One region of the Mycobacterium sp. URHB0021 genome, then DNA from elsewhere that is predicted to be linked to it. Evidence: riboswitches for the same ligand, from Rfam matches in the RefSeq annotation. Region 1 holds a riboswitch; the other holds the start of a gene.
The links. A riboswitch is a leader RNA that binds a small molecule or an ion and turns the genes downstream of it on or off. The one in region 1 is predicted to bind glycine.

Region 1 (7,384 bases):
CAAGACGGGGGCGCGCGACCGCGCCGACGACCTCGCGCGCGAGGTGGCAGCGCTGGCCATCACGTTGCACACGTCGCTGATCAAGTCGGCGGTGCGCGACGTTCTCGACCGCTGAGGATTAGACTCGATTTCAAGGCTTCTTGGCAGGCTTATCTCGCGCGGAGGGCAGACACAGATGGGTGAGGTTCGTGTGGTCGGCATTCGCGTGGAACAACCCCAGAACCAGCCGGTCCTGCTGCTCCGGGAGTCCAACGGTGACCGCTACCTCCCGATCTGGATCGGCCAGTCCGAGGCCGCGGCGATCGCGCTGGAACAGCAGGGTGTGGAACCGGCCCGGCCGCTGACGCACGACCTGATCCGAGATCTCATTGCCGCGCTTGGGCATTCGCTGAAGGAGGTCCGCATCGTCGACCTTCAGGAAGGCACCTTCTACGCGGACCTGATCTTCGACCGCGACATCAAGGTTTCGGCGCGACCCTCGGACTCAGTGGCCATCGCGCTGCGCGTGGGTGTGCCGATCTATGTCGAGGAGGCGGTGCTCGCCGAGGCGGGCTTGCTGATTCCCGACGAGAACGATGACGAGGCGGCCGGTGCAGTCCGCGAGGACGAGGTCGAGAAGTTCAAAGAGTTTCTCGACAGCGTGTCGCCCGACGATTTCAAGGCGACTTAGACAGAAACCCGAGACGCTGGGGTCCTCGTGCGCGGCTCAGCCAGCGGATTTGTCACGGAATCGTCTCGTCGTTCTCGACACGCGGCGCGCGTTTCTTTCAACTACGTTCGGGGCAGCCATACTTTGATCGCGACGAGCAGTAATGGCTCCGCGGGAAGCGTATGCTCGACACATTCGAGCTTGGCAAACGTGCGCCCATGCAGGTCACAGACGCGAGTTCGATCGGCGAGAGGATTCGAGAGTGGGAGACACGCCACGACAGGAGCAGCTGGATCTGTCCGCCACCAGCGGCCCCACAGAACCGGCCGCCAGTTCGCCCAGCGAACCCGTGCAGGGCGGCCTGTTCCCCGACAACTCGGTGCCGGATGAACTGGTCGGCTACCGCGGGCCCAGCGCCTGTCAGATCGCCGGCATCACCTACCGGCAGCTGGACTACTGGGCACGGACCTCACTCGTGGTGCCTTCCATCCGCAGCGCGGCCGGATCGGGCAGCCAGCGGCTGTACTCGTTCAAGGACATCCTGGTCCTCAAGATCGTCAAGAGATTGCTGGACACCGGAATTTCGCTGCACAACATCCGCGTCGCCGTCGATCACCTGCGGCAGCGCGGAGTACGCGACCTGGCCAACATCACGCTGTTCTCGGATGGCACGACGGTGTACGAGTGCACCTCCGCTGAAGAGGTCGTAGACCTACTGCAGGGCGGCCAGGGGGTGTTCGGCATCGCCGTCTCGGGCGCGATGCGCGAATTGACCGGCGCCATCGCCGACTTCCCGGGCGAACGTGCCGACGGTGGCGAATCCATCACCGCCCCGGAGGACGAGCTGGCATCGCGACGTAAGCACCGCGACCGCAAGATCGGCTGAGACTTGTCGCTGCAGTTCGCCGCGGGTCGACGGCCGTTGCGGCGGCCTATTCGTGCTGTGATCCCGCTCACCGGTAGAATCAATCGAGCATCGCCCTTACGCGGGAGAGTTCCGTGACCGCCAGTCACGGACGCCGAAGGAGCAACACCTCTCCGTCAACCTCTCAGGCACCCGGGACCGCGCTCGGCCACGATGCCTCTGGAAAGCGGTAAGCGTCGCGCTTACCCGCCCATGGGGAAAGGCTGCGCGCAGGCCGAATCTCTCAGGCGCCCGATGCGGGTTGACGACAGAGGGGGAGGAACCCAGCGGTACCCGCTCGAGTTCCTGGGCCCTACACGTCGGGAGATGTCACCAGTGTTCCACCACGACCAACCCAATTTCGCCGACCGGCATATCGGACCGGATGCCGACGCCGTCTCGACCATGTTGAAGGCGATCGGCGTGGGTTCGCTCGACGAGCTGGCCGACAAGGCGTTGCCGGCCGGCATCCTCGACGCACTGTCCGCCGCTGGAATCGCTCCGGGGCTGGATCAGCTGCCGCCGGCCGCCAGTGAAGCGGAGTCGCTCGCCGAGCTGCGCGCGTTGGCCGACGCCAACACGGTCGCCGTGTCCATGATCGGCCAGGGCTATTTCGATACGCTGACCCCGCCGGTGCTGCGGCGCAACATCCTTGAGAACCCGGCCTGGTACACCGCCTACACCCCGTACCAGCCCGAGATCAGCCAGGGCCGCCTCGAGGCGTTGCTCAACTTCCAGACGATGGTCGCCGACCTGACCGGACTCGAAGTCGCCAATGCCTCGATGCTCGACGAAGCAACCGCCGCCGCCGAGGCGATGACGCTGATGCACCGCGCCGTGCGCGGCCCGTCGAACCGGCTCGCGGTTGATGCCGACATCTACCGGCAGACCGCTGCGGTGCTGGCCACCCGCGCCGAGCCGCTCGGTATCGAGATCGTGACCGCTGATCTGCGACAGGGCCTGCCGGACGGCGAGTTGTTCGGTGTGATCGCGCAGTTGCCGGGGGCCGGCGGCGCGGTGCCGGACTGGGCGGAACTGGTTGCGCAGGCCCATGAGCGCGGCGCACTGGTGGCGATCGGCGCCGATCTGCTGGCGCTGACGTTGCTCACCCCGCCCGGCGACTTCGGCGCCGACGTCGCGTTCGGCAGCACCCAACGCTTCGGTGTACCAATGGGATTCGGCGGACCCCACGCGGGTTACCTCGCCGTGCAAGCCAAACACGCCCGGCAACTGCCCGGTCGCCTCGTCGGGGTGTCGGTCGACGCCGACGGATCGCCGGCGTACCGGCTGGCACTGCAGACCCGCGAACAGCACATCCGCCGCGACAAGGCCACCAGCAACATCTGCACCGCGCAGGTGCTGCTGGCGGTGATGGCCGCCATGTACGCGAGCTATCACGGCGCCGACGGGCTGGCGGGAATCGCCCGCCGCGTCCACGGCCACGCCGAATTGCTCGCCGGGGCGCTCGGGGATGCGCTGGTGCACGACACGTTCTTCGACACCGTGCTGGCCCGCGTTCCCGGACGCGCCGACGAGGTGATCAGTGCGGCGAAGGCCAAGGGCATCAACCTGTGGCGCGTCGACGACGATCACGTTTCCGTCAGCTGTGACGAGGCGACCACCGATGCCCACGTCGGCGCCGTGCTGGAGGCGTTCGGGGTTTCGGCCGCCGAGCCGGTGCACACGGAAATCGAAACGCGGACATCTGAGTTCCTGACACACCCAGCGTTCATCAAGTACCGCACCGAGACCGAGATGATGCGATACCTACGGTCTCTGGCCGACAAGGACATCGCGCTGGACCGCAGCATGATTCCGCTCGGTTCCTGCACCATGAAGCTCAATGCGGCAGCCGAAATGGAGCCGATCAGCTGGCCCGAGTTCGCCCGCCAGCACCCGTTCGCACCGGTCGCGGACACGCCGGGGCTGCGCCAGCTGATCTCCGATGTGGAGACCTGGCTGACCGGGATCACCGGCTATGACCGGGTGTCCTTGCAGCCCAACGCCGGTTCGCAGGGGGAGTATGCCGGCCTGCTGGCGATCCAGGCCTACCACGCAGAGCGCGGCCAGCCGCACCGCGATGTCTGCCTGATCCCCTCGAGTGCGCACGGAACGAATGCGGCGTCCGCGGCGCTGGCCGGCATGCGCGTCGTGGTGGTGGCCTGCCGCGCGAACGGCGACGTCGACCTCGATGACCTGCGTGCAAAGGTGACCGAGCACGCGGATCGATTGTCCGCCTTGATGATCACCTACCCCTCGACCCACGGCGTGTACGAGCACGACATCGCCGACATCTGCGCCGCGGTGCACGACGTCGGCGGCCAGGTGTATATCGACGGCGCGAATCTCAACGCGCTGGTGGGGTTGGCGCGTCCGGGCCGGTTCGGCGGTGACGTGAGCCACCTCAACCTGCACAAGACGTTCTGCATTCCGCACGGCGGCGGGGGTCCGGGCGTTGGGCCGGTCGCGGTGCGCGCACACCTGGCGCCCTATCTACCTGGTCACCCGCTGGCCGAGGAACTTCCCGAGAAGCACGCCGTGTCGGCAGCACCGTACGGTTCGGCGTCGATCCTGCCGATCACCTGGGCCTACATCCGGATGATGGGTGCGGCGGGCCTGCGTGCGGCGTCGCTGACCGCGATCGCGTCCGCCAACTACATCGCCCGCCGCCTCGACGAGTACTACCCGGTGCTCTACACCGGCGAGAACGGCATGGTCGCTCATGAGTGCATCCTCGACCTGCGCGGCATCACCAAGGCCACCGGTGTCACCGTGGACGATGTGGCGAAACGACTGGCGGACTATGGTTTTCACGCTCCGACGATGAGCTTCCCGGTGGCGGGCACGCTGATGGTGGAGCCGACGGAAAGCGAAAGCCTGGCCGAAGTGGACGCGTTCTGCGAGGCGATGATCGCGATCCGGGCCGAGATCGACCGGGTGGGGGCGCGCGAATGGACCGTTGAGGACAATCCGCTCAGGGGCGCGCCGCACACCGCTGAGAGCCTGCTGGTCGCCGACTGGGATCATCCGTACTCGCGTGAGGAAGCGGCCTACCCGCTGGGTAAGGGTTTCCGGCCCAAGGTGTGGCCACCGGTGCGCCGAATCGACGGCGCCTACGGTGACCGCAACCTGATGTGCTCGTGCCCACCGGTCGAGGCGTTCGCCTAACCGCCGAGCTCGAACGACGGGAAGTAGATCACCTCACCGACGGTGATGTGGTCGGGGTCGTCGATGAAGTTGGCCGCGGCGACCATGTTCACCAGGGTGAACGTGCGGTCCGCCCCGCCGTCGCCGTAATTGTCCTCGACCAGCTTCCACAGCGTGTCACCGGCGGCCACCGTGCACTTGCGGTTCAGCCGAGGCTGAATCAGCACCGTGCCCGGCGCTGGGTCACCGTCCGGCAGCTGATTGGCGATCGAGATGATCGTCCATAACCGGGCTTCGCCGTACCAGCGCTCCGCCAGCCCCTCGAGGGTCTCGCCTGAGACGACGGTGTGGTGCCCGGCCTCGGCGAGATCGGGGATCAACAGCCATTCGCCGACGATCAGGTCGCGTTGCGCAGCCCCGTTTGGTATCTCGTATACCCCGCTCATCGCGGCGTCGTGGTAGAACTTCAGCGCCAGCTTCTTCTTCGTGTCACCGGCTCGCACGTGGTAACGCAAGGTGACGTACGGGATTTCCAGCTCCTGTCCCACCACGATGACGTCGGGGTCGGCCAGATGGTTGATCACGGCGATCACCGGATTCAGCCGCCCGTCGCCGTAGAACCGCCCGGCGAGTGCCCACAGGGTGTCGCCGCTCTGGATTTGATACTTCGCGCTCATAGGTGTCCCCTCGGTGTCCTTGATGCTGGATGCCGTCCCGGTCGGGACGCATGGAGATTGTGGAATCCAAGTGGGGTCGGGTCGCGAGTAGTGCACTACTCGAATCGGCACGCGCTGGCCACGTCCTCCGAGCTGTTGGCCCAGACCCGAAGTGCCACCCGCTGCCGATTGGCGAGCTGCCCGGAGCTGGGCGTTACCAGCTCGAGGTGCCGAGGAGTTCAGCCGGGCCGCGGTGGCCCCGCTAACGGCGCCACCGGAATGAGCGCCGTTCCTGGTTGAAGTCCACCCGGGGATTCGGCGCCTCGCCGGGGATGTTGCGCTTGACGATCTGGGCCAGAGTGCTCGTCGACCTGATCACGCCCATTCCGGCTGTGGAGAACGTCTCTTCGTTGAAAATTCCCGGGGCGAGCAGCGGATTGGTGAGCGACTGCGAGAATGCGTCCACCGCCACCATGGTGGCCATCAGCGTTGGTAACAGCCCGCCCTTCCGGATGTCCTCGGCGAACAGACCCGGGTACAGCTCGACCTTGTCGATATGGCCGTAGCAGTTCCGAAGAGCCTCCCGCACGGTGGGATTCGACGAGAGATCCTCCAATGAGGTCAATCTGGGGTAGCCACATCGCACCCGGTAATCGTTGTAGGAGGCGAGTTTGGTCGTGCGTCCGACGCCGATCGACTTCCCTTCGATGTCGAGCATCGAGGGGTCGGTGTTGAGCAATCCGATCGCGTTGCAAGGCTGCCTCGATGCCTCGTCGAACAGTGCCGCGAGGCCGTTGGAGGTCACCAAGTCGTTGTCCCACAGCACGTCTTTGACGTCACGGTCTTTGCCACCGACCCGCATGCGGCTGGGAATCATGGTGTGCCAGCGGTACAGCAGATTGAACTCGACTGACATCCAATTCTGGCGATACCACTTCTCTCTGACACCGATGCCCGATTCCGCGAACAGCTTGAACTTGATCGGCGTGATGTGGTTGATGTAATCCTCGATGACCACCTTCAGCAGCACCACGATCAGCGTATTGCGAGTCGTCTCGAAGACCCGGTCGTCGTCCCAATCCGGGTTCTCGGCGGCGATCAACCTGGCGACGCGGTTGTGCTCCCGCAGGAACAGCGTGCTCATCATGACCAGGCCGTAGTGGATGTTTCCCCGTGCGATGCCAAGGGCGAAGAGCTTCTCCTTCTGCGAAGGGTCGAACTCCACCAGCGGAACACCGGTCTTCGGATCTTCGAATGGCAGGTTCGCGATCTTGTCGCTTCCTGGGAACACGATCTCGAGGTTCTTGTACTCGCTTCTGACCTTGCCGTCCTCGCCGAAGTAGTGGGGCGGGAACTCCTGCCCGTTGATGAACTGGCTGGCCAGCTGTCCCCTGCCGGCGGCGCCGTAGCGAAGAACTTTCGTCGTGGTGTGCGTCTGCCCGTACAGCTGGCTGAGGTCGATGTCGTGGGTTGACTTGTTCTTCCGGACGTTCCTGGGGTCGGTACGCAGGAAGCCGTCGACGAACCACTGTGCGAAGTGGGGAAACAGCAACGTCGACTTGGGCGAGATTTTTCCGCCCGCCCCCGGTCGCCGAAACAACTCGGTGACGTCGCCGACCTCCGGAGGGGGCTCCTGCAGGGCCGGGTCCTCCGACAGGTGGCGCGCACTCCACCGACGGTCGGTGAGCCCGGGCCAGGACCGGTAATCGGCGAGCGTACTCAATCCCGATGGCCGTGGCGGCATCGTGTGGATGAGCCGGTTGATCAGCGTGCGGTTCACCAGCGAGCGCACCCTCGGCGTCCGGCGCAGGACCCACCACACCGGACCGAAATGCGTGGTCGCCCCGATCCGCAGGCCGTTCTTCCACCCGTTCTTGCGCCAAAACCCCCCGGTCACAGGATGAACGATCGCAGAATTTCGCGCCGGCTGTGCGGATTCGGCCCGCAATGACGCCGTAATTCGATCAGCCGAGGAAGGTGGTGACCGCCGACGTCAGGTCCGGTGATGTCGAGCTGTCCACGTTCTGG
Region 2 (7,384 bases), 4.0 Mb from region 1:
CTCGTCACGAGCCTGCGATTGCCACCGTTCATCGTCACGCTCGGAACGTTCACCGCGATACAGGCGGCCACCCGCCTGCTCGCGGGCTCCGAGACCTACCGCGTGGAGCAAGGACCGCTCACCTTCCTGGGCACGTCCTTTCGCATCGGGTCGTTCTCGACCACGTTCGGCGTGGTCGCGATGCTCTTCGTCTACCTCTTGATGTGGTACGCATTGTCCCAAACTTCCTGGGGCAGGCACATTTACGCTGTCGGCGGTAACCCACAGGCGTCGAATCTGTCGGGCATCAAGTCCGGACGGGTGCTGTTCTCCGTCTACCTCGTGACGGGTGTGATCGCAGCCATCGCCGCATGGGCTGCGCTGGGCCGGATTCCGAACGCCGACCCGAACGCGTACCAGAACGCCAATCTCGAGACGATTACCGCGGTGGTCATCGGCGGAACCAGTTTGTTCGGTGGGCGCGGAGGCGTCGGCGGAACACTTGTGGGCACGTTGATCGTCGGCGTTCTCCGTAACGGTCTCACTCAGGCCGGCGTGGACAATCTCTACCAGAACATCGCGACCGGAATTCTCGTGATCGTCGCGGTGGCGGTGGATCAGTTCGCTCGCCGGAGATCACAATGACGATCACGACGAGTGGCGCACCCGTGCTCGAAGCGCGTGGACTCGTCAAGAAGTACGGCAACGTGACGGCGATCAACGGGGCCGACTTCGAGCTCCGCGAGGGCGAGGTTCTCGCCGTCATCGGAGACAACGGTGCCGGAAAGACGAGTCTGATCAAGGCCTTGGCGGGCGCGGTGGTTCCAGACTCGGGTGAGATCCTGATGAACGGAACACCCGTGTCATTCAAGAACACCCGAGACGCCAGAGCAGCCGGAATCGAGACGGTGTACCAGGATCTCGCCGTGGTACCGGCTCTGGACATCGCGTCGAATCTGTACCTCGGACGCGAGGTACGACGTAAAGGCATTGCGGGCAGCTTCTTCCGGCGACTGGACATGCCGAGAATGCGCCAAGAGGCGTCGCAGCACCTCGCGGATCTGAAGATCGGCATCAAGTCCGTGAACCAAGCGGTGGAGACGTTGTCCGGTGGGCAGCGTCAGGGCGTCGCGGTGGCGCGGGCCGCCGCGTTCGGCCGCGGCGTGATCATCATGGACGAGCCGACCGCTGCTCTCGGCGTTCGGGAGTCGGGACAGGTCATCGACTTGATCAAATCGATCCGCGACCGCGGTATTCCCGTGGTGCTCATCAGCCACGACATGCCGCACGTGTTCGAGGTGTCCGACCGGATTCACATCCACCGGCTCGGGCAACGTGCCGGCGTCGTCGATCCGAAGAAGCGTTCGATGTCCGAGGTCGTCGCGCTCATGACCGGTGCAGAGGAGCCAACTGATGAGGAACGCGCCGGTCTCTGAGAAGGCTCCGGTCGGGGTTTTCGTCGGGTTGGCGACTCTCGACGTGATTCACCGCATCGTGACAGCGCCTGCGGTGAACCAGAAGATCACCTCGACCGCTCAGTTCGTCGCGGCCGGCGGACCGGCCGCGAATGCGGCCGTCGCCTTCGCAGCACTGGGCGGCGACGCGATCCTCGTGACCGCTCTCGGCGACGATCCGGTTGCCGAATTGATCCGGGCCGACCTCGCTAAGTACGGCGTCAGCGTCGTCGACGCGGCGGTAGGCACCACCCGAGCGGTGCCCGTCTCCGCTGTTTCGGTCGTCGAATCGACGGGTGACCGATCGGTCGTCTCGCTCGACGCCGTGAACTCTGACGCGTCGCCACCGGCAGACCTCGGTGACCTGGTGGCGGATGCCGACGTGGTGCTCGTCGACGGGCACCATCCCCTGATCGCCCGTGCTGCCGTTCAACATGCGGCCGCACAGGACACCACACTCGTCGTCGACGCGGGCCGATGGAAACCGGTGATGAGCGACCTCGTTCCGCATGCGACGGACGTGGTGTGCTCCAACGACTTCCGGATGCCGGGCACCGACAACCCGGAGTCGACCGCGGCGGCACTGGTCCGCCGCGGTGTTCGTACCGTTGTCTCGACGCACGGCGGCGATCCCGTCGAGTGGTGGTCGGATGGCAAGTCGGGATCGGTGCCGGTGGAACCGGTGATGGTGGTCGACACACTGGGTGCCGGCGATGTCTTCCACGGCGCGTACTCGTACTTCTCGACCCAGATCGAGGGCAGTGTTGCCGAGCGCATCAATCGGTCCGCTCGCGTGGCGGCCCTACGGTGTTCGGTGGTCGGGCCGCGGGCATGGCTGAGTGAACTCCCTATTGAACAAACTCGAAGGCGAGAACGGTGACCATCGAGCAGGACGTCGAGGACGCCACACTCGACCAGTTGGTGGAGTCGGCCAAGGGGCTCGTCGTTCCCGGGGGGCGCCGTATTCTGGGTTTCACCGGAGCTCCGGGAGCCGGGAAGTCCACCGTGGCAGAGCAACTCGTCACCGTACTGGGTTCGGACGCCGCGGTGCTCGTACCCATGGACGGTTTTCATCTGGCCAACGAAGTTTTGATCGACATGGGCATCCTGGATCGCAAGGGCGCGCACGACACATTCGACGACGGCGGGTACGCACGGCTGATTGCTTGCCTTCGCGCACAGCGCGTCGACGACCCAGTCGTGTATGCGCCCCGGTTCCGCCGCGAGATCGAGGAGCCGATCGGCTCGTCCATTCCCGTCGCGCCCACGGTGCCGTTGGTCGTCACCGAGGGGAATTACCTTTTACTGGAATCCGACGCCTGGCCTGCGGCGCGGTCCTGCCTCGACGAGGTGTGGTTCTTGGCCCCCGCCACCGACGTTCGCCACGCTCGGCTGCTGCGCCGGCACGAGGCGTACGGAAAGTCGCCGGAGGACGCCGCGTTCTGGGCCCTCGGGTCCGACGAGCGCAATGCCCAACTGATCGAGTCGACCGCAGGTCGCGCGGACCGCATCGTGCGTCTCCGGTGACCACGATGGGCGACGTCGCCCGCATCGCCGGCGTCTCGGCGTCCACGGTCTCGCACGTCCTCAACGGCACGCGCAAGGTCGACACCGCCACGCGCTTGCGCGTCGAAGCGGCCATCGAGGAGACCGGCTACCGGCGCAACGTCGTCGCCCGATCACTCGCGGCCGGGCGCACGCACACGGTCGGACTCTCGATCTCCGCGCTCACGAATCCGTACTTCGGGAGCCTGGTTCACGCCGTGGAACGGGCTCTGTCGGACGCCGGCTACGTGCTGATCGTCGGAGATTCCCACGACGACGTGGAGTCGGAGAAACGCGTCACCGACTCGCTTCTGGACCGGCAGGTCGACGGGATGATCGTGGCACCCGCGGCCGGGTCGGAGCGGGTCACCCTCCCCGAAATCATCCGCACTGGAACCCCTCTGGTTCTGATCGACCGCGGTGTCGACGTCGGGAGCGATCAGGTCGTCCCGGAGAACTTCTCGTCGGCGCGGTCGTTGACCGAGCATCTGCTCGACCTCGGGCATCGTCGGATCGCCGCCGTACGCGGCCTTGCCGGGATCTCGTCCACGACCGAGCGATTCGCTGGTTACTCCGCGGCGCTCGCAGACCGCGGTATCGCAGTCGACGCCGCTCTGGTCCTCGACGGCGACTCCAACACAGATGTGGCGGAACGCGAGGTGCACTCGCTCATGTCGGGTGAGAACCGGCCCACTGCGCTGGTGTCCTTGAACAACTCCATGACCATTGGAACACTCAAAGCCATTCGTAGTGTCGGCTTGTCGATTCCAGCCGACGTGGCATTCGTCTGTTTCGACGACTTCGAATGGTCGGATCTCTTCGAACCCAAGCTCACCGCGGCGGCGCAGGACGTGGAGACGATCGGCGCCACCGCGGTCGAGTTGCTTCTGCGCCGCATTCGGGGACACAGTTCCGCGCCACAACAGATTCGCGTGCCGACGACGTTCCGCCATCGCAATTCGTGCGGATGCACTTGACGCTCACCGACAGGTCTTTCGATCACGCCGACAACGACCCCCGATTACTACCGAAGCGGACACCGACGGCGTCACCCAGGTGGCGCTGGGTACGGCATTCTGTCCGTCCGGAAGCACGGCCGGACCTGGCAATGCGGTGGGCCAGTGGGCCGCTGTCGACGCCGCCTGACCGTATGCGGATGCCCGCGAAGTCCGCGGCGGGCAGGTCGCCACGCTTCAGGATTGTGCGATTGCTCAAACATCCGGGCCGGTGTTTGGGCATTAACTGCTCGCGGCAGGTGCTCGCCAAGATCGATGATGGCAGTCGAACACCCGGCGATTCGAAAGGCTGGAAACCCAGATGAGCACGCGAAACGGCATCATCGGCGCTGTGCCCGCCACCCAGGTTCCCCGTTATGCGGGGAAGGGCACTTTCGCCAGGATCGCCGATATCCACGAGGTGTCCGACTACGACATCGCCATCCTCGGCGTTCCATTCGACGGCGGTACGTCCTACCGGCCGGGGGCTCGGTTCGGCCCGCTCGCGGTTCGTACGGCCGCCCGTACGCTGCGCCCGGGCTACCACGTCGAACTCGGGGTCGCACCGCTGGAACACGTCCAGGTGGTCGACGCCGGTGACGTCCCGGTCACCCCGTACGACATCGCCGAGGCCTGCCAGCAGATCCAGAACCACGCCGCCGACATCCTCGCCGGCGGGGACCGCCGCATCGTGTCGATCGGTGGCGACCACACCATCGCCCTACCGAATCTGCGTGCCCTGCATGCCAAACACGGGCCGGTCGCCCTGGTGCACTTCGATGCTCACCTGGACACCTGGGACACCTACTTCAACGCCCCGGTCACCCACGGCACCATCTTCCGCCGCGCGTTCGAGGAAGGGCTGCTGATCGAGGACCACTCGATCCACGTCGGCATCCGCGGCCCCATCTACGACCGGATGGACCTGGACGACGACGCCCGGATGGGTTTCAAGATCATCCGGGCCGGCGACCTGGACGTCATCGGCATCGACGCGGCAGTAGATGCGGTGCGCCGTCGAGTCACCGACGTCCCGGTGTACCTGTCCATCGACATCGACGTGCTCGATCCGGCGTTCGCCCCGGGCACCGGCACGCCCGAATCCGGTGGTCTGACCTCGCGTGAGCTCTTGAAGATGCTCCGCAAGATGACCGGGCTGAACATCGTCGGCGCCGACGTCGTCGAGGTGGCCCCGGCCTACGACCACGCCGAAATCACTTGCGTAGCAGCGGCGACGGTGGTCTTCGACATCGTCAGCCTGATGGTCGCAGGCGCCAACGCCGCTCTGCCGGTCAACGGCGAGGTTGCCGCAACGGCGTTGTAGACCTACGCTCAACCACAACTCAATATGCCGATGACACGCTGCGGGAGAACCTCCGTTCTGGAGGCGCCGTAGGAGCAACTTCCTCCCCGGGAATCTCTCAGGCCCAATACCGCGGTGTCGAGGCAACTCTGGAGAACAACGCAGATCCGTCGATTGCGTTTACCGAAGGGGAACAGCGCAGCCGCGCTCAATCTCTCAGGTTTCAGGACAGAGCGGGGAGGTGTCACCACCACTCGCGTCGAATAGTTCGGCGCCTTGAGACTGGAGTCACCTCGTGCCTGACGAGACCGCAACTCTCAATGACGACCACGGCTTTCAAGCTCGTCACATCGGCCCGGACCCTGGGGCGCAAGCTCGCATGCTGGACGTGCTCGGCTACCCGTCCGTCGACGCGCTGATCGACGCCGCGGTACCTGAGCAGATCCGCAATACCGACCGGATGGCGCTGCCCGCGGCGCGCTCCGAACTGCAGGTGCTCGACGCACTGCGTGCGCTGGCCGGCCGCAACCAGACGCGGGTCCAGATGATCGGCCTCGGCTACCACGACACCATCACCCCGGCGGTGCTGCGCCGCAACATGCTGGAGTCGCCGGCCTGGTACACCGCCTACACGCCGTACCAGCCGGAGATCTCCCAGGGCCGGCTGGAGGCACTGCTGACCTTCCAGACCCTCATCGAGGATCTCACCGCGCTACCGGTGGCCGGTGCATCGCTGCTCGACGAGGCCACCGCGGTGACAGAAGCCATCCTGCTGATGCGCCGGGCCAACAAGGCCGTGGCCGCCAATTGTCTTGTGCTCGACGCTGATTGCCTACACCAGACGCTCGCGGTGGTGCGCGGACGGGCCGCGGCGGTGGGCATCGAGGTGGTCGTCGCCGACCTGACCGAGACGCTGCCCGACGGTGCCGCCTTCGGCGTCGTCTTCCAATCCCCGGGTGCCAGCGGCGTGGTACGCGACCTCGCCCCGCTGATCGCGGCGGCCCGCGACCGCGGCATGCTCACCACCGTCGCGGCCGATCTGCTGTCGTTGACGCTGTTGTCGGCCCCGGGCGAGCAGGGCGCCGACATCGCGGTGGGCTCGGCGCAGCGGTTCGGTGTGCCGCTGTTCTTCGGCGGCCCGCACGCCGGGTACATGTCGGTCCGGTCCGGGTTGGAGCGAATGCTGCCAGGCCGACTGGTCGGCGTATCAGTCGATGTGGATGGCAAACCCGCCTACCGGCTCGCACCGCAGACCCGCGAACAGCACATCCGCCGGGACAAGGCGACCAGCAACATCTGCACTGCGCAGGCGTTGCTGGCCAATGTCGCCGCCATGTACGCCGCCTACCACGGCCCGGAAGGGTTGCGCGCCATCGCAACCCGGGTGCATGGTTACGCCATCGCATTGGCCAGCGGGCTGCGGGCTGCGGGCCACGAGGTCGTCCACGACCGGTTCTTCGACACCGTCATGGTGCGGGTCCCCGGCGGCGGCCAACAGATCGTGTCGGCCGCCGACAACGCGGGGATCAACCTGCGCCCGGTCGACGCCGACCACGTCGGTATCTCCTGCGACGAGTGCACCACCGCCGACGTGATCCACCGCGTACTCGAGGTCTTCGGTGCCGCACCCGCCGCGTCCGCCGCTGGTTCGGTCACGCTGCCGAACAACGTGATCCGGACATCGGACTACCTGACCCATCCGGTGTTTCACCGGCACCGCTCGGAAACAGCGATGCTGCGCTTCCTGCGCGAGATCTCGGACAAGGACCTCGCACTGGACCGCACGATGATCCCGCTCGGCTCCTGCACGATGAAGCTCAATGCCGCCGCCGAGTTGGAACCCATCAGCTGGCCCGGATTCGCCGGTATCCACCCGTCCGCCCCGGCCGAGCAGACCTCCGGCTACCTCGAGCTGATCGGCAACCTGGAGGGCTGGCTGGCCGCGATCACTGGCTACGACCGGGTTTTGTTGCAGCCCAATGCCGGGTCTCAGGGTGAGCTCGCCGGCCTGCTGGCCATCAGCGTCTATCACCACTCCCGCGGCGATCAGAACCGCGACGTGTGCCTGATCCCGCAGTCGGCGCACGGGACCAACGCGGCTTCAGCGG

Region 2: linked by a shared signal. The riboswitch ahead of gcvP (aminomethyl-transferring glycine dehydrogenase) and the one ahead of gcvP (aminomethyl-transferring glycine dehydrogenase) in region 1 are both predicted to bind glycine.

The regions. Positions count from the first base shown of each region.
Region 1 is NZ_JBSRZT010000002.1:4,278,617-4,286,000, reverse strand. It holds gene ftsR (transcriptional regulator FtsR) at 1-115, shown strand, start outside; gene ACVWWN_RS23390 (bifunctional nuclease family protein) at 176-670, shown strand; gene ACVWWN_RS23385 (MerR family transcriptional regulator) at 912-1,535, shown strand; glycine riboswitch at 1,627-1,725, shown strand; glycine riboswitch at 1,726-1,835, shown strand; gene gcvP (aminomethyl-transferring glycine dehydrogenase) at 1,881-4,721, shown strand; gene ACVWWN_RS23375 (LysM peptidoglycan-binding domain-containing protein) at 4,718-5,377, opposite strand; gene ACVWWN_RS23370 (peroxidase family protein) at 5,619-7,253, opposite strand; gene ACVWWN_RS23365 (substrate-binding domain-containing protein) at 7,321-7,384, opposite strand, start outside.
Region 2 is NZ_JBSRZT010000002.1:231,629-239,012, reverse strand. It holds gene ACVWWN_RS03255 (ABC transporter permease) at 1-624, shown strand, start outside; gene ACVWWN_RS03250 (ATP-binding cassette domain-containing protein) at 621-1,415, shown strand; gene ACVWWN_RS03245 (PfkB family carbohydrate kinase) at 1,393-2,313, shown strand; gene ACVWWN_RS03240 (nucleoside/nucleotide kinase family protein) at 2,310-2,960, shown strand; gene ACVWWN_RS03235 (LacI family DNA-binding transcriptional regulator) at 2,966-3,955, shown strand; gene speB (agmatinase) at 4,296-5,297, shown strand; glycine riboswitch at 5,329-5,419, shown strand; gene gcvP (aminomethyl-transferring glycine dehydrogenase) at 5,656-7,384, shown strand, end outside.